4 regions of the Pseudoalteromonas nanhaiensis genome follow, and region 3 is predicted to be linked to each of the others. Evidence: predicted binding sites of a transcription regulator. Region 3 holds the regulator's gene; each other region holds the start of a gene.
The links. Region 3 encodes sigma-54, which starts transcription at its own class of promoters, with help from an activator protein. Its sites were predicted from a motif close to GTTGGCACGNNNNTNGNNT; they were not measured.
Positions count from the first base shown of each region.

Region 1: a site for sigma-54 is predicted at 1,973-1,991, ahead of glnA (glutamate--ammonia ligase). Genes of this name have one in related genera too.
Region 2: a site for sigma-54 is predicted at 2,917-2,935, ahead of ACSFVZ_RS00245 (BON domain-containing protein). Genes of this name have one in related genera too.
Region 4: a site for sigma-54 is predicted at 2,758-2,776, ahead of flgB (flagellar basal body rod protein FlgB). Genes of this name have one in related genera too.

Region 1 covers NZ_JBPNYQ010000018.1:35,935-41,600, reverse strand. Annotated here, with positions in the region: gene ACSFVZ_RS14930 (DUF4124 domain-containing protein) at 1-376, opposite strand, end outside; gene glnA (glutamate--ammonia ligase) at 511-1,917, opposite strand; gene typA (translational GTPase TypA) at 2,425-4,248, shown strand; gene ACSFVZ_RS14915 (BLUF domain-containing protein) at 4,443-4,862, shown strand; gene ACSFVZ_RS14910 (MBL fold metallo-hydrolase) at 4,915-5,666, opposite strand, start outside.
Region 2 covers NZ_JBPNYQ010000001.1:62,839-68,504, reverse strand. Annotated here, with positions in the region: gene ACSFVZ_RS00260 (methyl-accepting chemotaxis protein) at 1-1,648, shown strand, start outside; gene ACSFVZ_RS00255 (hypothetical protein) at 1,633-1,842, opposite strand; gene ACSFVZ_RS00250 (YqaE/Pmp3 family membrane protein) at 2,097-2,255, opposite strand; gene ACSFVZ_RS00245 (BON domain-containing protein) at 2,313-2,882, opposite strand; gene ACSFVZ_RS00240 (LiaF domain-containing protein) at 3,212-3,868, shown strand; gene ACSFVZ_RS00235 (VOC family protein) at 4,405-4,821, opposite strand; gene pmbA (metalloprotease PmbA) at 4,951-5,666, opposite strand, start outside.
Region 3 covers NZ_JBPNYQ010000033.1:14,321-19,986, forward strand. Annotated here, with positions in the region: gene mgtE (magnesium transporter) at 1-1,086, opposite strand, end outside; gene ACSFVZ_RS19110 (HPr family phosphocarrier protein) at 1,298-1,570, opposite strand; gene rapZ (RNase adapter RapZ) at 1,582-2,427, opposite strand; gene ptsN (PTS IIA-like nitrogen regulatory protein PtsN) at 2,428-2,880, opposite strand; gene hpf (ribosome hibernation promoting factor) at 2,884-3,171, opposite strand; gene ACSFVZ_RS19130 (RNA polymerase factor sigma-54) at 3,198-4,694, opposite strand; gene lptB (LPS export ABC transporter ATP-binding protein) at 4,812-5,537, opposite strand; gene lptA (lipopolysaccharide transport periplasmic protein LptA) at 5,534-5,666, opposite strand, start outside.
Region 4 covers NZ_JBPNYQ010000006.1:178,483-184,148, reverse strand. Annotated here, with positions in the region: gene flgA (flagellar basal body P-ring formation chaperone FlgA) at 45-749, opposite strand; gene ACSFVZ_RS08280 (chemotaxis protein) at 892-1,824, shown strand; gene ACSFVZ_RS08275 (CheR family methyltransferase) at 1,846-2,676, shown strand; gene flgB (flagellar basal body rod protein FlgB) at 2,811-3,221, shown strand; gene flgC (flagellar basal body rod protein FlgC) at 3,224-3,655, shown strand; gene ACSFVZ_RS08260 (flagellar hook assembly protein FlgD) at 3,669-4,349, shown strand; gene flgE (flagellar hook protein FlgE) at 4,406-5,666, shown strand, end outside.

The sequences.
Region 1 (5,666 bases), on a different contig from region 3:
TACTCGATTTTCCGTGAGGTGTGCCATCAACTATCAGCTGTACTTTGAAGCCTGTTGCAAAACGCGGACTCACTCGTGCTGTGACGTATACTGAGCCTGTATTCTCTCGAACGGTTGCCTCATTTTCTGGTGAGGAAATCGTTATTTTAAAATTGACAGGTGTCGCACTAGCCGGGTTATCAAGTATGCTGGTGTCGGTTTTAGGCATGGTGAGGTTTTGAGTATTGAGCTTTACTTCTTTAGCCCCAGGGCGAGGTGAGTCTGAGAACACTAAAACACCATTCTCATCTTTCCACGAGTAAATTTTTTTTACTTCACTTTGTGCGTAATTGCATACTGTAAAAAGGAGTAATACTAATAAAATCGTGTTTTTCACTCTGTGACCCTAGGTTATCTAATCTAACTAAAACTTTAGAGTAGAATTGGCCAAATTACCATCAAAAAAGCCCGCAAAGCGGGCTTGAGAACACACATTTATTATCAATCTGATAATTCTGATACGGCGTTAAATTAAACGCTGTAGTACATTTCGAACTCAACTGGGTGAGTTGTCATGTTAAGCTTTTCAACTTCTTTGCCCTTAAGTGCAATGTAAGCATCGATAAGGTCATCAGTGAATACGCCGCCAGCTTTTAAGAACTCACGGTCAGCATCTAATGAATCTAATGCTTCTTGCAGTGAAGATGCAACTTGTGGGATCTCTGCAGCTTCTTCAGCTGGAAGATCGTATAAGTCTTTATCCATTGCATCACCAGGGTGGATCTTGTTTTTGATACCGTCAAGGCCAGCCATAAGCATTGCAGAGAACGCTAAGTATGGGTTAGCTGTTGGATCAGGGAAACGTACTTCGATACGGCGTGCTTTAGCAGACGGTACCACTGGGATACGGATTGAAGCAGAACGGTTACGTGCAGAGTATGCAAGCATTACTGGTGCTTCGAAGCCCGGAACTAGACGCTTGTATGAGTTAGTTGACGCGTTAGCGAATGCGTTGATTGCTTTAGCGTGCTTGATGATACCACCGATGTAGTAAAGTGCTTCTTCAGATAGACCAGCGTATTTGTCACCAGCGAAGATGTTTACGCCATCTTTACCTAGAGATTGGTGACAGTGCATACCAGAACCGTTATCACCTACGATTGGCTTAGGCATGAATGTCGCTGTTTTTCCGTATAAGTGAGCCATGTTATGGATAACATATTTCATCTCTTGGATTTCGTCAGCTTTTAATACCATTGTATTGAAGCGAGTTGCGATCTCATTTTGACCTGCAGTTGCTACTTCGTGGTGGTGAGCTTCTACTACTTGACCTAGTTCTTCAAGAACTAAACAAGTTGCTGAACGCCAGTCATGTGATGAATCAACAGGTGAGCACGGGAAGTAACCGCCTTTAACACCTGGACGGTGACCCATGTTGCCACCTTCGTAATCTTTATCTGAGTTCCAAGCAGCTTCTACAGAATCGATTTTGTACATAGAACCAGACATGTCTGATTTGTATTTAACGTCATCAAAAAGGAAGAATTCTGGCTCTGGACCAAATAATACAGTATCAGCGATACCTGTAGAACGCATGTACTCTTCAGCGCGTTTTGCAACTGAACGTGGGTCACGCTCGTAACCTTGAAGTGTTGAAGGCTCAACTACGTCACAACGGATGATTAGTGTAGCTTCTTCAGAAAACGGGTCCATTTTAGCAGACTCAGGAACAGGCATAAGCACCATATCTGATTCGTTGATGCCTTTCCAACCTGCAATTGAAGAACCGTCAAACATTTTGCCGTCTTCGAAGAAATCTTCATCAATTTGGTGATGAGGAATAGAAACATGCTGTTCTTTACCTTTGGTATCAGTAAAGCGTAAATCAATGAACTTAACGTCATTTTCTTTGATAAAATCTAAAACCGATTGTGACATGTGTCCTCCAATTGTTGGGTTTTATTTTTGCTGCATTATTGCTTTTGCTCTATGTAAGCTGGTTTCATGCCATTTTTTTAAGGTGTTGTTAAGGCTGATAAAAAAGAAACCGCTTGTTGTTATGTTAACTTTTTATGCACTGTTTTGGTGCGAAAAAAGATCATTTTGGTGCGTAAAAAGAATGACGACGATTTGCACAATTACTGAGCGTGCCAATTTATCGGTTCTAAATACGATTAAGTGCCAAAATATGGTTTAAAAAATGCAATTTTGCCAGTTTTATGCTTATAAAAATTATTATTTTCATAAATTTGTCATTTATAAAACAGATACTTATAAAATGCCTGAAGAAAGTTTTGAAAATTGTATTGGATAAACTTTCATCCATGCCATTATTAAGGGATAATATGCGCCCTTTTAAATCCTATGCTGGGACATCTGGTGAAAATGCCGGTGAGTGCGTAGATCTTGCAGGATCAATGAGATTCAATTTCTCTGAGAAAAAATATGAGCATCGAAAAGTTAAGAAATATAGCGATTATCGCCCACGTTGACCACGGTAAAACAACTTTGGTTGATAAACTGCTTGAGCAATCAGGCACATTAGAAACGCGCGGCGGTAATGAAGAGCGCGTAATGGACTCAAACGACATTGAGAAAGAGCGTGGTATTACCATTTTAGCTAAAAACACAGCTATCTCTTGGAATGACTACCATATCAATATCGTAGACACCCCAGGACACGCCGACTTCGGTGGTGAAGTAGAGCGCGTACTTTCGATGGCTGACTCAGTATTACTACTTGTTGATGCTCAAGAAGGTCCAATGCCACAAACGCGTTTCGTAACGCAAAAAGCATTCGCACAAGGTTTAACACCGATCGTTGTTATCAACAAAATCGACAAGCCAGGTGCACGTCCTGACTGGGTTATGGACCAAGTATTCGACTTATTCGATAACTTAGGTGCAACTGACGAACAGTTAGACTTTAAAGTAATCTATGCATCAGCTATCAATGGCTGGGCTACATTAGATTTAGACGAGCCATCAGATAACATGGAACCAATGTTCCAGATGATCGTTGATGAAGTATCTCCACCGGATGCAGATCCTGAAGGTGCTTTCCAAATGCAAATTTCTCAGCTTGACTACAACTCATACATCGGTGTTATCGGTGTTGGTCGTATCAAGCGTGGTACTGTTCGTCCTAACCAACAGGTTACTGTTGTAAGTGCAGACGGTACTAAGCGTAACGGTAAAGTTGGCCAAGTAATGAGCTACTTAGGTCTTGAGCGTCATGAAGCAGAATCTGCAGGCGCTGGTGACATCATTGCTATCACGGGTCTTGGTGAGCTGAAAATCTCAGACACTATCTGTGATGTAAATACCGTTGAAGCATTACCACCGCTTAGCGTTGATGAGCCTACAGTAACAATGACGTTCTCTGTAAACACTTCACCATTCGCTGGTAAAGAAGGTAAATTCGTAACGTCACGTAACATCCTAGAGCGTTTACAAGCAGAGCTTGTACACAACGTAGCACTACGTGTTGAAGAAACTGACAACCCAGATAGCTTCCGTGTTTCTGGTCGTGGTGAGTTACACTTAGGTATCTTAATCGAGAACATGCGTCGTGAAGGCTATGAGCTTGCGGTGTCTCGTCCACAAGTAATCCTTCGTGAAGTTGATGGTCAAAAAGAAGAGCCATACGAAACACTTACAATTGACTGTCAAGAAGAGCACCAAGGTTCTATCATGGAACAAATTGGTCTTCGTAAGGGTGAACTAACAGACATGTCTCCAGATGGTAAAGGCCGTGTACGTATGGACTTTATGATCCCAAGCCGTGGCTTAATTGGTTTCCAAACTGAATTCATGACATTAACGTCTGGTTCTGGTCTTCTTTACCACACATTCGATCACTACGGCCCACATAAAGGCGGTACTATCGGCGCGCGTAAGAACGGTGTAATGATTGCTAACGCAACAGGTAAAGCACTTACTAACGCATTATTCAACCTACAAGACCGTGGTAAGTTATTCATCGGTCACGGTGTTGAAGTTTACGAAGGTATGGTTATCGGTATCCACAGCCGCGATAACGACCTAACAGTAAACGCACTTAAAGGTAAGCAACTTACTAACGTTCGTGCATCTGGTACAGATGAAGCACAAACGTTAACACCACCACTTAACTATACGCTTGAACAAGCGATTGAATTCATCGATGATGATGAGTTAGTGGAAGTGACACCTCAGAGCATCCGTATTCGTAAACGTCACTTAACTGAAAGTGAGCGTAAACGTGCGAGCCGTCAAGCTAAAGACTAATAAGGTCATGTAGTTTCACAAAATCAGAACCGCCGTATTGAAAGATACGGCGGTTTTTTTTTAGTGGTCAGCCAAGTAGGTTGAGCGCAGCGATACCCAACTTTATTCATGTAAAATTTTAAACTTAACTGCACTTTTTTGCTAAACCCCCCATCTGTACTATCTTTTCTAAATCGACCTTGCAGGAGAGTGAGATGTACTTAGTTAGACTTATTTATACAAGTGAAATTAGCGATGGGTTTGGGCCTGGGGATATTGAAAATATTCTTGAGAAAGCCAAACAAAACAATAGCAAAATGAATGTTACAGGTTTGCTTTGTTTTAATACTACTCACTTTTTACAGTGCTTGGAAGGCTCTAGAAGTGCGGTAAATGCAACTTATCACCGTATTTTGAATGATACGCGGCATAAAAATATTATTATGCTAAGTTATTGTGAGATTTATGAAAGAGAATTTGAGAACTGGTCTATGGGCTACATTCCTTACTCTAGACTCGTTACTCCGATTACCCTCAAATATTCTGGTACGAGTGAGTTTAACCCCCTCGCTATGTCTGCAGGTAGTGCACACAAACTAATGTTGGCACTCAGGGATTTACTGCTTAAAAGTTAGCTTAATACCAATTCGCTCAATTAAGCGAATTGGTATACTAGAGCAAGTAGCATTATAGTGAAACTTGCTCACCTTCATTAAGAATGTACAAAGGGAGCTTGCTAGCCATTCTTGCTTTCATTGTTAGTAATCTTAGTAGTGCCGAATGGCTTGAATGGTCGCCCATTTGCCAGCTTGAGTTACCATAACCCCAAGGGATCATCACTTTACAGCCTAGCTCCTCAGCTGCGTTAATAGCATCTTCAGGTGTAGTATGAACATAGCGATACCACTTACCATCTTCTTCATGGTAATAAGAAGCTATCGGCATAAGGCATACATCAATCTCGCCGTATTTCTGCTTAATATCCTGAAAATGTTGTGAGTAACCGGTATCGCCAGCAAAAAATAAGGTTTTACCATTTTGTTCTAGTAACCAGCCATTCCAGAGATCTTTGTTGTGATCTTCATAAATGAATGGGACTAGAGTTCGGCTACTAAAATGGTGTGCTGGCACCGCATTAATAGTTAAGTCATTAATTTGTGTACTCGCGTACCACGCCATTTCTGAAATATTAAAGCCACCAGTCGGAAAGTTATCTGCAAATCCTAATGGCACTAAATAACGCGGCGAATTGCCAATTTCTTCTATGTCGGCTTTGTTAAAATGATCATAGTGAATATGTGAATATATCACAGCATCTAAGCCATCAAGCTCTGCTTGTGTTGGCCAAAAACCTGGTTTGCGATAAATGCCCCCAGCTAGCTTAAAGGCCAAGTCTACAGGCGAATCAAATTGCTCTTTGACTGGGTCAAATAATAGCT
Region 2 (5,666 bases), on a different contig from region 3:
CTTTAAAGAAAACGAGCGAACCACCCACTACAATGGCCAGCCTTATTACGCTTATAAACGTGGTTGGTGGCAAGATGCTTTAAAGATCAACAAACTTTATGTTGGCCCTATTTCTGTAGATTTAACCACAGGTAATGCCTCAGCGGTTGTGCAACAGCCAGTTTATAATAAACAAAACAAACTTGTTGGTTTTGGTGGGGTTGATTTACAGCTCAACAATATCAACGACATGGTTGAGGCCATTCGCTTTAATGGCCAAGGTTTTGGCTTCTTGCTAGATGGCAATCAAAAGGTTGTTCACTTCTCTGAGCGTACTGGCCATAAATTATCTGTGACTGACGAAGGCCCTAATGGTAAAGAAGGCTTAGATGCCCTCGAAAAACAATTTAGCGACACATCAGGCTTTAGCGAATTAAACCGCGCGATGAAAAGCCAAAAAGATGGTAGCAGCTATGTCACATTTAAAGGTGAGCAATATTACGTTGTATACAATCGCCTTGAACTAGAAAGTCCATATCTTGATTGGTATGTCGGGATTTTGATCCCAACTAGCATGATTGATGAGCCAGTTAACGATGCGGTGATGACAACCACTACATCATTAATCATCATCCTTGCGATTATCATTGCGATGATCTTTTGGGCCACGCAAATGATCACCAAACCTCTTACAAAACTGACTTACATCATGCGTGATATCGCATCAGGCGATGGCGATTTAACACAAAAAATTGAAATTCATAGTCAGGACGAAGTTGGCCAGCTTGCTCATCATATGAACACCTTCATCGATAAATTACGTGCAATGATGCTCAACACAGCCGCGCAAGCAGAGCAGCTGAGCCAAGCAGCTAGTCAGCTGAAAATTGTATCGCAAAAAACCAATGATGAAATTCAGCAAGAAAAACAACAAGTTGATAGTGTAAGTGCCGCTGTTACTGAAATGGCATCTACAGTACTCGAAATTTCACGTAATGCGCAGCATACCAATAATGCAGCCGAAGAAGTGCAAGCCATTACAGTCGATGGCACTAAGCGCTCTACACAAGCTCAGTCAGTAATGACTGCGCTTGCAAGCCACATCGGCGAAGCATCTAAAGTAGTTGCAGGTCTTGAACAAGAAAGTGGCAACATTGGCGCTGTGATCGACGTAATCAACTCAATTGCAGAGCAAACTAACTTACTAGCACTTAATGCAGCAATTGAAGCGGCACGAGCCGGTGAGCAAGGGCGAGGCTTTGCTGTTGTGGCTGACGAAGTTCGTTCACTAGCAAGCAGAACGCAAGAATCAACGGATGATATTCGAAATATGATCAGTCGCTTACAGCAAATTGCTCAACAAGCATCAACTATGATGCAACAGGGTCAAGAGCGTGCTGAAGGCTCCGTTGAGCAAACGCAAATTGTATTGCAAGCACTGCAAGATATCGCGCAATCAGTGACAAATGTACAAGATCAGAGTCATCAAATTGCGACTTCAACAGAACAGCAAACTGTGGTTGCAGAAGATATTAATAATAGCCTGGCGGCTATTAACCACCTTGTTAATAGCACTGCGGATCATGCTCATGAATTGGCAGATGAAGCACGTGATTTAAATGAATTGGCAGCGTCTTTAAATAAGACAGTAAATCAGTTTAAGTTATAAAGATAAATTGCCGAAGTTATTAAAAACCCGATGTCACCTGAAGATGACATCGGGTTTTTATCGTCAGCCTTCCCTGTTAATCGTGGCGCAACCGCTTTCGCGTGTTCCATAAATTCATGCCACTGTTGCTTATTCCATAAAGCAACTCCTTTGTCGGTCAATCCTTGTGTTGGTTGCGTTTGTACTTGTTCCATATAGTCACCTCCTTACGCTAGCTTCATCCTGTTTGGCTCCAAGCCTGAGCTTATCCCTTGCTGTCATCTCCGTTCACTTTATCCATAAAGCGTTGCCATTGTGCGCTACTCCATAACGCTTTGTTACTTCCTTGCTGTCCTTTTTGCTGTGCTACATTGTCCATACTGTAAACTCCTTGCGGTTTATCGTCCTTTACTCCTACAGCTGCTCCTTGCTGTGTTCCCTGACTCATCCTTGCTGATTAATGAGGTAATTATCGCTTAGCGATGATATACACAGCATGAATCAAACCTGGAATGTACCCTAATAAGGTTAAAAGAATATTAATCCAGAACTGCGCACCTAAACCTACCTGTAAAAATACGCCAAGAGGTGGAATTAAAACCGATAAAATAATACGTATTAAATCCATGACTCACTCCTTGAAATCTATTAGCCCAGCCAAAGCTGGGCTAATTTAGGCTTGCTGTTATTCAGCAACAATCGTTAATTCATCGATTACTTTGCGAACGTCTTCAGCGTTTTCAGCGATACTGATTGCTAATTGCTTTTCAGCATCAGACTCAACAGTACCTTTAAGTGTTACTACACCGTTATCGGTATCAACATCGATGTCTGTACCACCTACTTCTGAGTTAAATAAATAACGTGTTGTGATTACAGTACTGATTTTCGCATCTGTTAAATCGCTTTCAGTTGAATCAGCTTTATCTGCTTTCATTTTCTTAGCCTTCATGTTTTTAACAACCGTTAGTTTGTTATCAACAGAGCTAACGCCATCCAGGCTAAGAACAAGCTCTTCAGCAAGCTCTTTATCTAATTCACTATCAACTTTACCTGTAAGTACAACCTTGCCATTCGTTACATCAGTGTTGATGTCAAAGTTGTTAAGGTTTGTGTTCATAAGAAGCACAGTTTCTGCCTTACCATCAATCCAAGCATCTTTACTTTCATTTTCCCAACTGCTTGCCTGAGCTGACATACTTGTTGTTGCACCAATTACTAAAGCGGCAATCATAGATTTGTTAAAAGTGTTCATAATCTTCTCCTTTTGATTTAAGACACTTTTACCAATGCGACTATGATGCCAACTATTTATTTGTTTAATTTCAATACCTTAAACCCTCATTCAGCGACTATTTATATTCAATTCGGTAAAGATTTACAGGCTGCTCGGTAAGAAGTTCACTATATTGCAAAAATAACCATTTAGTTGCTGATTTTATTAATCTGTGGTTAATTTAACTAAGTAACGTTGACACTATAAAACACAACATATTGATTTATAATAAAATAAAATTTGGCCTAAGCTTTGCTTTATTACGAATAACATAAAAATCACTTTGATAATCACAACAGGGAACTACCATGGCCGTTAAACTTGAAGATCGCCCAATCGATCAAGTAAGAGAAGAAGTAATTGATCAACTCATTTATAACTACAGTCATGCTGTTATTTCAGCTGAAGCATTTGAACGCCGCTTAGACCAAGCAATGGAAGCCACCAGCAACGAAGTACTCGTTGAACTTGTTGCGGACTTAGAGCTTAAAGCTGATATTGACTACAAATCGCAAAAGCATGCGCAATTTAAACCTCATTATGGCCACAGCAGCGATAACGAAAGTCTGCAGCTTCGTAGTATTTTGGGTTCAAATGAGCGCAGCGGCCAGTGGGTAGTGCCAAAAGAAATTCACCTTACAAACTGCTTAGGTTCAATTGAGCTCGATTTTAGCGAAGCGATTTTCCAGCACCAACATGTCACTATTTACGTGAACTGTATTTTAGGTAACGACGAAATCTATGTGCCAGAACATGTCAATGTGGTATCAAAGCTGTTCAGCGTTATTGGCAGTGTAGAGAACAGATCAGTCGCCTTAAATAAAGGCCAAGGCCCAACCATTACCATTGAAGGTAATGTATGGCTAGGCTCAGTCGAGATTTCAGTTAAACGTACCATGAAAGAAAAGTTCATCAGCTTTGCCAACAGTCTAAAAGCCAGTTGGAAAGAGATGAATAAGATGTAGTAAAAGTTGCGAGTTGCGATTATGTTAATGTGGTCGTCATTTATGGCGACAAGATATTGCATACGTTTCACCAATGACGCGCTAAAGCACGACCTACTAGAATGCGCGCGAAATAAATTTCACGCCTACGTCAAACGTGGGAACAGCTTTAGCCGTGAATAAAGTAAAGCTGTTCGGCGTTAAAAGGCCCCTACACCGTAGGCGTCACGCTTGCTTGACGCATCTTACATACAACGCTATTCCATCAATCAATACCTGACCTACAAACAACACCGCTCGGCTTCAAACTGACAGCTGAAAGCTCACTAAACTTCACCCCCACATCAAAGACATTTAATCGCACAAAGAGGTTAAGAGGCGCTGCGCTTTAGAGGAAGTAAAAAATGATCTTGAGGTTCCCTCATTCTCTTCTCATTCACTTCTCTTTGTGCAAATACTTTCAGCACTAAAGTACCTCTTAAGAGGCAGGCCTTTGGTAAAGGCCTAAAACAACACCGCTCGGCTCAAAACTGACAGCTAAAAGCTGACAGCTCTAGCTACAAGTCATTATTTCTCTCACTCGGTATATCACTGAAATACTCTACAAACTCAACTTCAAAACCTGCGGGATCGATAAAATATACATTTTTACGATAGGGGTTTTCTGGACCCTGTTTATCTATTTCATAACCAGCGTCAACCAAACGTTCAATTACGGCATTAATATCGTTTGTCACATAAGCAAAATGAGCAAGGCCCACTTGGTGCCCTGCTAAATCACGGTTTTCGTCTTCACCGTTATCACTCAGTGCAAGATATTGGTAATCATCACCAAAGTGCAGCCATTTACGCGGCTTGCCTGACCATGTGCTATCACCTTGGCTACGCACCCGCCAATGTGGGAATGCGGCTTTATAAAAGTGCAGCATGGCATCAACATTACTAACAACAAGGTTTACGTGCTCTAAATACATGGTAGTTTTCCTTTTTATTTTTAAACTGCCATCAAGATAAAACCTCAAGTTAAGTTCAGGTAAAGCACTTTTTCAAATAAAAAAGCCCCACAAACGTGAGGCTTTAAAAATTGAGTAGTTATTGATGAATCAGCTACCAGCAACCTGCATTTGTTCAATCAATACAGAGCCGGTTTGAATACCGCCACGGCGCTCGATATCACCACCTAAACCGACTACCGCTTTAAACATATCTTTTAAGTTACCAGCAATTGTGATTTCACTGACTGGGTATTGGATTTCGCCATTCTCAACCCAGAAACCCGCCGCGCCACGTGAGTAATCACCCGTTACAGTGTTCACACCTTGACCCATAAGCTCGGTTACTAGTAAACCTGTGCCCATAGTTTTTAAGAGTGCTTTTAAGTCAGCATGAGTTTGCTCAACTAACCAGTTATGAATACCACCAGCATGACCCGTTGGTGTCATAGACAGTTTACGTGCAGCGTAGCTTGCTAATAGATATGTTTGAAGCTCACCACCTTGAATAATTTCACGGTCGATAGTTTTTAACCCTTCCGAGTCGAATGGTGAAGACGCTAAGCCTTTTAATAAATGTGGACGCTCAGAAATATTTACACAATCACTAAATACTTTTGTGCCTAAGCTATCAAGCAAGAAGCTCGATTTACGGTAAAGCGCGCCACCACCAATCGCAGACACTAAATGACCGAATAGTGAGTTGGCAATATCTGCTCTGAAGATAACTGGCACTTTCATAGTACCTAGCTTTTGACTATTAAGCTTAGCCAATGTTTCTGTTGCCGCTTCGAGGCCTACTTTTGCAGCATCGTTTAAATCATCTT
Region 3 (5,666 bases):
TTCCTTAAGTAATAAGAAGCGTTGGTTTGTTTGGTTGATATGGCCAACCGCTATACCACGAATAACCAGTGTTAATGTTTGGCTACCTGCAACACCACCCATTGAAGGTACGATACCATTTAGTACCGCCAAAATAGGCAAGATTGCTAAGGTGTTTTCAAAAAAGCTTGCCACAATTGCTGCTAGCAATGCGGTTAATAAGTTAACTCCCAGCCAAATAGAGCGACGCTGCGAACTTTTGAGTACTGGCGCAAAGGTATCTTCTTCGTCGTCAAGACCAGCAAGGCTTAACATGCTGTGTTCAGCATCTTCACGGATGACGTCAACGATATCATCGATGGTAATACGACCAAGCAAGTGAGCGTTATCATCAACAACAGGGGCTGAAATCCAGTTATGACGCTCGAACAATTGCGCTACATCACTTTCATCCATTGAGATCAGGATTGACTCACACTCTTCATCCATTAAATCACGAACAATTTTATCCGATGAGTTGGTCAGTAATGTGGTTAACGAAAGCGCGCCTAAAAAGCAGTTATGTTTATCAACAACGTATAAGTCATCTGTACCCTCTGGTAGTTCACCACGCAAGCGTAAATAGCGCAGGACTACATCTAAGGTAACATCTGGACGGATTGTTACCGTATCGCTGTTCATCAGGGCACCGGCTGAACGCTCTTGGTATGACAGTGCCTGAGTTGCCCTTTCTCTATCTTGCGAGTCCATTGCACTGACTACGTCTTGATAAACGGTGTCAGGAAGGCTACGAAGAACTTCACCTAAGTCATCGTCGTCCATGTCTTCGGTTGCAGCAGCAATGTGCTCAGGCTCCATCTGAGCAATAATACCTAAACGTACGTCTTCTGAGAGTTCTTCTAAAACATCACCACGCACATCTGGGTCTACCAACTGCCATAGCATGCGACGAATTTTATGGGGAGATGACTCTAATAATAAAGCGGTATCACACGGAGCTGTTTTAGCGAGCATGCCTCGCACCTGAACAAATTGTCCACTATTGAGTGACTTGGTCACTTGTTTAAGTTGTTGTAGTGGGTAGTCTTGTTCAAAGGCTTCTGGCATTGGCGTCCTTACAACTGAAAATAGATTAATACAGATTCTGCAAATACAGCATAGTTGCTAAGTGGTGTATTTGCAGGATATCTTCACACTGCGATAAAATTATTAAGTGCTTTGTATTTTTAAGGTGTGAACGATATAAAAGTAGGATATTTAAAGAGAATTATAAATACCTGAACTAAGTTTAACTTAAACGGTTAAGCCTTAGCAAACGCTATTCTTGTTCATGAAAGCGTTGTGCAATTAATTCTCCAATTGCGTTCAGTGCAGCCTCTGCATCTGGGCCTTCACATACCACACGCACTTCTTTACCTTGGCTACTTTCAAGTAGCATTAAGGCTAAAACACTATCACCTTCAGCTTCTTTATCGTCTTGATAAAGCATAATTTTAGCATCAAATTGCAAAGCAAGTTGTGCTAAAACAGTGGCTGCTCGTGCGTGCAAGCCAAGCTTATTTTGAATTAAAAACGTGTCTTCTGCGTGCATCTGGCATCCAATTAAATATCTTGCTCGCGATGGCGGATTTTTACGTTCGCATGCGTTTTTGAAAAGCTATCACCAATGGTCTGCGCTAAATATACCGAGCGATGTTGCCCGCCAGTACAGCCAATTGCGATGGTAAGATAGCTGCGATTGTTACGCTCAAGGTGAGGCAACCATGTTTGCACAAATGTTTGAATTTGCCATGTAAATTTTTGCACTATGCTATGACTTGCAAGGTAATCTTTTACTGGTTGATCTAAGCCTGTGAGTGGCTTTAGGTCTGGCTCCCAGTGTGGATTTGGTAAAAAACGTGCATCAAATACGTAATCGGCTTCTTTTGGAATACCATGTTTAAAGCCAAACGACATAAAGGTGATAATCAGCTTTTTATCTTTTTTACCTAAGATCTTTTCACGAATTGATTCAGCTAACTGATGAACACTCAGGTCGGTGGTATCAATCATAAAATCAGCGCGCGTGATCAGTACATCCAGTAATACTCTTTCTTGCTTAATTGCTAAATCGAGTGGCAGCGAGTCAATCGATAGAGGATGTAAGCGTCGCGTTTCAGAAAAGCGTTTGATCAGAGTTTGGTCATCACTGTCTAAATAGAACAGTGTTGGGTTTGCGAAACCTGGCAGGTATTCAAGAATATCATTAAACTCTTGCTGCTCTTTCGGTAAGTTACGCACATCTATGCTGACTGCTATTTTGTCATAGTTGTCAGAAACGCTACGAACAAGCGAAGGTAATAAGTTGACTGGGATATTATCAACACAGTAGTAACCCAAGTCTTCAAGTACACGTAAAGCGACCGATTTACCTGAGCCTGAGCGACCGCTGATGATAATTAATTCCATTTATGCCTCTGCTGATATGACCTGAAACAGTTCGTGGTCTGTTTTAGCGCTACGTAACTGTTTACAAAACTCTTTATCTTTTAGTCTATCAGCAATTGTCGATAAGGTCTTTAGGTGAAGTTGGCTGTCTCCATCTGGTACGATGAGTGCAACGAAAATATCCACAGGTCGGTTATCAATTGCGTCAAAATTGATTGGGGATTCACTCACTATGACAAATGCCTGTGGTTGCTCTGCACCACTCATGCGGCCATGTGGAATAGCAATGCCACGACCAATACCTGTACTGCCTAATTTTTCTCTATTGAGTAAGGCATCAAGGACGTCTTGTTGAGATAAATGAGGAAGCTGCTGGTGAGCCAGCTCGCTGATATATTCAAGGATTCTTTTTTTGCTATTAAAAAGGACCGCAGCTTTGCTGCAGTCCTGGTTAGTAAGTGAACTAAGTTTCATAATTTAGTGTCGAGCTAATTTCTCTTTGTGTTTAATGACTTGACGATCTAGTTTGTCGATTAGCGAGTCAATGGCTGCATACATATCTTGGTGTGCAGTTGAGGCAAAGAGCTCGCCTCCATTTACATGTAAAGTTGCTTCTGCTTTTTGGCTTAATTTTTCTACATCTAGAATGACATGTACATTATTAATGTGGTCAAAATGCCTTTCTAGTTTTGCAAACTTGCTGTTTACATAGTCTCTTAATGAATCAGTGATTTCTACATGACGACCAGTTAAATTTAGTTGCATAAGCATTTTCCTTCTATGTAAAACGTCTAAATCAAACTCTTACGCTGATTAGACGGAGGTATCGCTAGAGACTCTCGATATTTTGCAATTGTGCGTCTAGCTACTTTAATTCCTTGCTCAGCCAATATATCTGCAATTTTACTATCACTCAATGGTTTAGCTGAGTTTTCTGCAGCGATAAGCTTTTTGATCAAAGCGCGAATTGCTGTTGATGAACACTCACCACCGTTTTCTGTGCTGACATGGCTTGAGAAGAAATATTTCAACTCAAAAATCCCGCGAGGGGTGTGCATGTATTTTTGTGTTGTAACACGTGAAATTGTCGATTCATGCATTTCGACCATTTCTGCGACATCGTTCAGCACCATTGGTTTCATGGCTTCTGGGCCATGTTCAAAAAATGCTTGTTGTTGCTGTACGATACAATTGGTCACTTTTAAAAGTGTATCGTTACGGCTCTCTAAGCTTTTAATAAACCATTTAGCTTCTTGTAAATGAGAGCGAATAAACTGGCTATCGCTGCTCGATTTTACTGAGCGTGACATAGCTGCATATTGGCTATTCACTCTAATTTTTGGCATACAATCTGGGTTTAGTTCAACGACCCAACGACCTTTAACTTTTTTAACCGATACATCGGGTATAACGTACTCAGACTCTTCGCGAACTATGCTGTCTGCTGGCTTAGGGTTTAAGCTGTGGATCAGCGTCATTACTTCTTTTAGTTCGCTTTCTTTAAGCTTAGTCTTTTTCATCAAAGTGCGATAGTCGCGACTTGCTAATAATTCAATGTGCTCAGATAAAACCATTTTAGTTTCAGCTAAATACGGCGTACTCGCATCGAATTGGCGAAGCTGGATACATAAGCACTCTTGTAAGCTACGGGCACCAATCCCTACTGGATCAAACAACTGTATTCTCTTTAAGACCGCTTCGACTTCATCTAGTTCGATTTCTTCTTCATCATTATTTTGATTAAAACTTTCGACTATGTCTTCGCAGCTAACAGTTAAAATACCTGAGTCATCAATTGCCTCTACGATGGCGACAGCGATCGCTTCGTCAGTTGGGCTAAATGGTGTGAGTTGTAATTGCCACATAAGGTATTCATGGAGGGTTTCAGTCGATGCACCTTGATAAATTGACTCATCTTCTGGCATTGGACCTGATGATGTTGATGGGGCAGCACTCATGTACTCATCCCATGTCACATCCATGGCTAAATCGTCACTTACGGTGTCTTTGTTAAGGGCATCGCTGCTTTCTTGTTCGTACTCACTCGGCGCTTCTTCGGCCGATGCACTTAGCTGAGTATCATCAGATTCAGCTTTTTGCTCGTTCTTACCAATGTTTTCATCGTTGTAATCTGCTTCTTCCACTTCAAGCAGAGGGTTACTATCAAGTGCTTCTTGAATTTCTTGCTGGAGATCCAATGTACTAAGCTGCAGCAAGCGAATTGCTTGTTGCAGTTGTGGAGTCATTGTAAGTTGCTGGCCCATGCGCAGCTGTAATGATTGCCTCATGTATCCCTAACAATCCTTTTATGTGTTATCGACACCTGTGCAGTCACAGGTAAATTTATATCGATTTATTGTCATTGTTATTTAGTTTAGCAGATGCGCTAGATGGTGGCTTATTGGTTATAGCCTGAATTGCTCACCTAGATACACATCGCGTACGGTTTGGTCAGCTAAAACATGCTCAGGTGTTCCTGATGCAATTAGCTCCCCATGAGAAACAATGTAGGCTTTTTCACAAACATCAAGGGTTTCTCTAACATTATGGTCAGTGATTAATACACCAATACCACGATTTTTTAAGTGTTCAATAATTTTCTTTATATCTAACACTGAAATAGGATCAACACCAGCAAAAGGCTCATCTAACAAGATAAATTTAGGGTTTGCTGCTAATGCCCGAGCAATTTCTACGCGACGACGCTCGCCCCCAGATAAGGCCATGCCTTGACTATCACGAATATGCTGAATACTAAATTCATCAAGTAAGTTGTTGAGTGTTTCTTCTCGGCCTTGTTTATTTAAATCTTTACGCGTTTCTAAAATAGCCATTAGGTTTTGATAAACCGTTAACTTTCTAAAAATAGATGACTCTTGTGGTAGGTAACCAATCCCTAAACGTGCTCGGCTATGCATTGGCAAAAGTGTAATATCGTTATCATCAATGCTGATCTTGCCTTTATCGCTAGGTACTAAGCCAACAATCATATAGAAAGTGGTGGTTTTGCCTGCGCCATTTGGGCCAAGCAAACCAACGATACTGCCCGCTTCAACTTCAAGACCCACATTTTTGACAACTTGGCGGCCTTTATAGCTTTTTGCTAAAAGCTCTGCTTTTAATGTGCTCATGGTTGGCCTTTATCGTCTTGTTTGTTGTCTACAGGCACTAAGATTGTGTGTACACGGTCTGTTGAGTTTTCATCTTTTTCTGCGCTAATTAGTTGTTGTGCCATATCATAGGTAATGCTTTTCGCTGTT
Region 4 (5,666 bases), on a different contig from region 3:
TATATCGGCAGGCAGAGCGGATACTTTAGCATAAATATAAAAAATTAAATATTTACCTGAACAGACTCGACACCATCCACACGTGCATTTAATACTTTACCTGATTTTTTGTTTTTTACACGCACTAATTCGTCTAACGTACCATCTTCAAGGGCAATGCCTGTCGTTTTAATTCTAAGGCCTCGTAGTGAAGCGTAAATAGTCACGTTGTCGCCTTTACAAACCATGCAAACCTGACTCATTACAATTGGTGTACCGTCACGCAAATTGCGCTTAATTCGACTGCCAATAAGTATAGACTCATCTTGCACATATTGCGTTCTAACAAACTGTTTTGGTTTCATTTCAAGGCGTAAATGTTCAGCCCTGATCACTTCACCACGGCTTAAATGAGTTGTCACAACAACCACAGGCTCAAGCTCAATGATGCGCACGTGTACGTATTGGGTCCAACTATTTATATCTTCGCACTTAAGTTGTACAGTTACCTGCCGATTAAAAGGAGGTGTTGTTGGTACTTCTTTACTTAAAGGTGATTCACACGCTCTGTCGGGTATGCGGCTATCAAGCGGCAATGCACTCACTTGTGGTGTACTTTCTAGATCAGTAAGCTGCTCACTAACAAAATCGATAGCGATCTGTTGAAGCTGCTCGTTTTTATATACTTCTGCATGCACTTGTGTAATGGACAACAAGCTAGCAAGGAAATAAAAAACACTGTATCTTCGGCTTTTTTTTAACAAACTCATATTGTTTCGACTATGCTTATGGTTGAAAACAAGGTATAAATATTTTGCGTCAAAAAACAGACGCTTTGTAACCTTATGTAGCTTTAACACAAAGAAAGCAATTATTGTTCCGGCTCTGATTGTTTATCTTTAGGAGATTGAAATGGCAGGCATTTTAGACTCAGTGAACCAGCGCACGCAGTTGGTTGGGCAAAACCGCCTTGAATTACTATTATTCAAACTCAGAGGGCGACAACGCTTTGGTATCAATGTGTTTAAAGTGAGAGAGGTTTTGCAATGCCCACCACTCACAAACATGCCCAAATCTAATGCTTATATACGAGGCGTAGCTCACATTCGCGGTCAGACTATTTCAGTCATTGATTTATCAATGGCCGTTGGCGGTCCTGCTATCGAAAATATCAAAGACAGCTTTATTATCATTGCCGAATACAACCGCTCTGTGCAGGGGTTTTTGGTTGGCGGTGTTGAACGTATCGTTAATATGAATTGGGAAAAAATAATGCCCCCACCATCAGGTGCGGGTCGTTATTCTTACTTAACTGCGGTCACCGAAATCGAAAACGAGCTGGTTGAAATTCTAGACGTAGAAAAAATCTTGAATGAAATTTGCCCTGTAAATACAGAAGTAAGTGCAGAAGTAGTGGGTGATGGTGAAATCCAGCGAGACTTAGGTGAACGTATTGTCTTTATAGCAGACGACTCTGCTGTTGCGCGAAACCAAGTTAAACGAGCGCTTGAGCCATTAGGTGTGCAAACTGAACTCGCTAAAAATGGTAAAGAGGCTTTATTACGGTTACGTGAGATTGCAAAACTCGATTGCCAAAATGATATTACCGAACGCGTAGGGTTATTAATTTCAGATGTTGAAATGCCTGAAATGGATGGTTATACCCTTACGGCAGAGATAAAAGCGGATCCAAAATTATCACCTTTGCATGTGATCTTACACACTTCTTTAAGCGGTGTATTTAACCAAGCAATGATCCAAAAAGTAGGTGCAGATGATTTTATTGCAAAATTTAACCCTGACGAATTAGCAACGGCTGTTAAAAAGTGGGTTCATTGTGATTAATTATTTATAGGTGGTATTACTTTGGAAAATAAGCACTTACAACAAAGCGAATACGATCAATTTCGCTCTTTTCTAGAGCAACAGTGTGGCATTGTGTTAGGCGACAATAAGCTTTACCTAGTGAAAAGTCGTCTTGCGCCATTAATGGTGCGCTTTAATGTTGAGTCTCTATCGCAGTTAGTTAGTAAAACGCTCAGTCCACATGAAAGACAGCTTCGTGCTGCTGTTGTGGATGCGATGACGACGAATGAAACCTTATGGTTTCGTGATCAATACCCATTTGAATTGCTCAAAACAAAGCTGTTTCCTGAGTTGAAAGATGTGCGTAGGCCACTAAAAATCTGGTCAGCGGCAAGTTCATCAGGCCAAGAGCCGTATTCAATTGCTATGTCGGTTGCTGAGTTTCAGGCGAAAAACCCTGGCGTACTTAAAATGGGCGCGCAGATTATCGGCACTGATATATCTAATACCATGCTTGATATGTGTAAAAATGCTGAATATGACTCGTTGGCACTGGCCCGTGGTTTATCAATTGAAAGACGGCAAAAGTTTTTTAAAGACAGCGGCAATGGCATGGCGCAGGTGATTGATCCAATCAAAAAAATGGTGAGCTTTAGGCATTTGAATTTATTAGATTCTTACGCCTTAATGGGCAAGTTTGATATCATTTTTTGCCGCAATGTACTGATCTACTTCTCTCCAGAGGTAAAAGCAAAGATTATCTCTCAATTTGCTCAGGCCCTTAATCCAAAAGGGTATTTATTTTTAGGGGCATCTGAATCTATGGCTGGCTTAAGTGATAGCTTCGAGATGGTTCGTTGTAACCCAGGTATTATCTACCAGAAAAAGTAATCTCTTCTTAGCAACCTAGCTCTTAGGTTGCTAAATTATTTATTATTCAAAAGCTTACCGTGCTTTATCTATCTAGTTAATTTTGGCTTGCCTTTTGCATCTGCACTAGCAGAGTCAATTTTTTGGAGATGGTTATGGCTATCAGTTTTGATAAAGCATTTGGTGTGCACCCGCATGCAATGTTGATCCGTTCACAACGCGCTGAGTTATTAGCGACAAACATCGCTAATGCTGATACGCCGGGCTACAAAGCAAAAGATATCGATTTTGCGGCGGCTCTAAAAGCGGCAAAAAGCAACCAGCAAGGCGGCAATAACATGGTGCGAACTGACGCAAAACACCTTGCCGGTGGCAGTCGATTTGTTGGTAACGCAGAAATGTTTCGTACGCCAAATCAAGCAGATACAGGTGATGGTAACTCAGTTGATATACAAGTGGAACGAAACTTGTATGTACAGAACTCATTAGAGTATCAGGCAAGCCTGCAATTTATGAGTAGTAAAATTAAAGGCCTTAAAAAAGCCCTCGGTAGTCAAGGAGCTTAATCATGAGTTTATATAATGTTTTTGATATTTCAGGCACTGGTATGAGCGCGCAAAATGTGCGTCTTAATACAACAGCAAGTAATATCTCGAATGCGAATACGATTAGCTCTAGTCAAGACAAAACATACCGAGCGCGCCATCCTGTTTTTGCTGCGGAGTTGACAAAAGCGTCAGCAACACAAAGCAATCCTCAGGGCTCTTCTGTTGGCGTAAAAGTGTTGGGTATTGTTGAGAGCGATAAGCCTCTGCAAATAGAGTACAACCCTAATCACCCCAGTGCGGATGAAAACGGTTATATCTACAAACCTAACGTTAATGTCGTAGAAGAAATGGCTAATATGATTTCTGCCTCTCGCTCTTACCAAACAAATGTGCAAGTTGCTGATGCAGCTAAGCAAATGTTAAGTAAAACACTGTTGCTTGGGCAGCGGTAACCGAGGATAAGTTATGAGTAACGACATCAGCAGTGCGTCATCCACGTATTTAGATAATTTACGTTGGCAGGACAATCAAAACAAACCAGAAGAGAAAGATGACACTTTAACGCAAGAAGACTTCTTCTCGCTTTTAACACAACAGTTGTCGTTTCAAGACCCAAGCAAGCCGGCTGATAATGATCAAATGATTGCTCAGATGACCAACTTTACCATGGCTGAAGGGATCTCGAATTTAAACTCAAAATTTGATGCACTTACTGCGTCAATGACATCGAACTCGGCATTACAAGCTTCGACCTTAGTTGGTAAACAAGCACTATTAGAATCAAATACGATTGATTTTGATGGTAGTAACGTTGCTAAAGGTTCGGCAATTGCAGAAACGCCTGTTGAAGATCTTACGCTTCGCATTACTGATGAGTCAGGTCAACTTGTACGTACCATCAGCATGGGCGCTCAATCGGCTGGCGCAGTTCGTTTTGAGTGGGATGGTAAAAATGACGATGGAGAGCTTTTGCCTCCAGGCGAATACGAAGTTAAAGCTGAAGGATTCCAAAATGGTGACTATAGCAGTCTACCTTTAGCGACTTTCAAAAATATTGAAAGCGTTAATATCAATGGATCTAGCGGCATTATTATTAATACTAAAGAAGGCGCGGTTAGGCTAACTGATGTTGCAGAAATCGCTTAATTACACAGATTAACTAGTTAGCCTAGTGCTACAGATTGACACTTTAGAGGTGACTTATGAGCTTCAATATTGCATTAACCGGCCTTGCTGCCGCGCAAAAAGACTTAGATGTAACAGCAAACAATATTGCTAACGTTAACACCACAGGCTTTAAAGAGTCTCGTGCTGAGTTTGCTGATGTGTACGCATCATCAGTATTTAGCTCAGGTAAAACTAAAAATGGTGACGGCGTAAGAACTACAATGGTGGCACAGCAATTCCACCAAGGTTCATTATCTTTCACTAATAACTCACTGGACTTAGCAATTACTGGTGAAGGTTACTTTGCCATGGCAAATGACCTAGGTGCACAAGATTTTACATATACTCGTGCTGGTGCGTTCAAACTTAATAAAGACAACTTTATTGTGGATGCTAGCGGAAACTACTTACAAGGTTTCCCTGTTGATGAAGCAACGGGTGATACAACTTCTGTTAGTTTAAGCACCTCTTCTGCGCTACAAATTCCTGATGCATCAGGTTCTCCACGCGCTACGACCAATGTTTATTCGTCGTTTAACTTAGATTCGCGTGCATTAACGCCAGCAGTTACACCATTTGACCCAGAGACAAGTGCATCGTACAACAGTTCAACATCAACAACGGTGTATGATTCTTTAGGTGAGCCACACATTTTACAGTTCTTCTTTGTTAAAACTGACGCAGCAGTGACTGGTAATGACAATGAATGGCAAGTGTTTGCAACACTTGATGAAAAGCCGTTTGCTGCTAATGGTACTGAGCAAACTGTGTCGCCATATACACCTATTTCAACTTTTCAGTTTGACTCAAGTGGTTTACCTCAAAGCACTGGTGGGACTCCAAATACTGATGCTACGTTTAATCCATTAACAATACCTTCAGGCGGTATATCTGGTTTATTATCTAACGGTGCGAGTTTCCCTGATGATGTAAACATCAATTGGCGCGATGAAGCTGGTACAACGAATAAAATACCGACTCAATATGCAAGTAACTTTGAAGTGAAAGCGCTAGAGCAAGATGGTGCGACTGTAGGTCGTCTATCAGGTATTGATATTGGTACAGATGGTAAAATCGTTGCTTCTTACAGTAATGGTGATACTTCATTCTTAGGCCAAGTGGCAATGGTGCGCTTTTCTAATTCACAAGGTTTACAGCAAGTGGGTAACACGGCATGGAAGAAAAGCTTAACCTCTGGTGAGCCAATTGCCGGTGAACCAGGTTCAGGTACATTAGGTTCAATTAACTCATCAGCTCTTGAGCAGTCAAACGTTAACTTAACAAGTGAACTTGTTG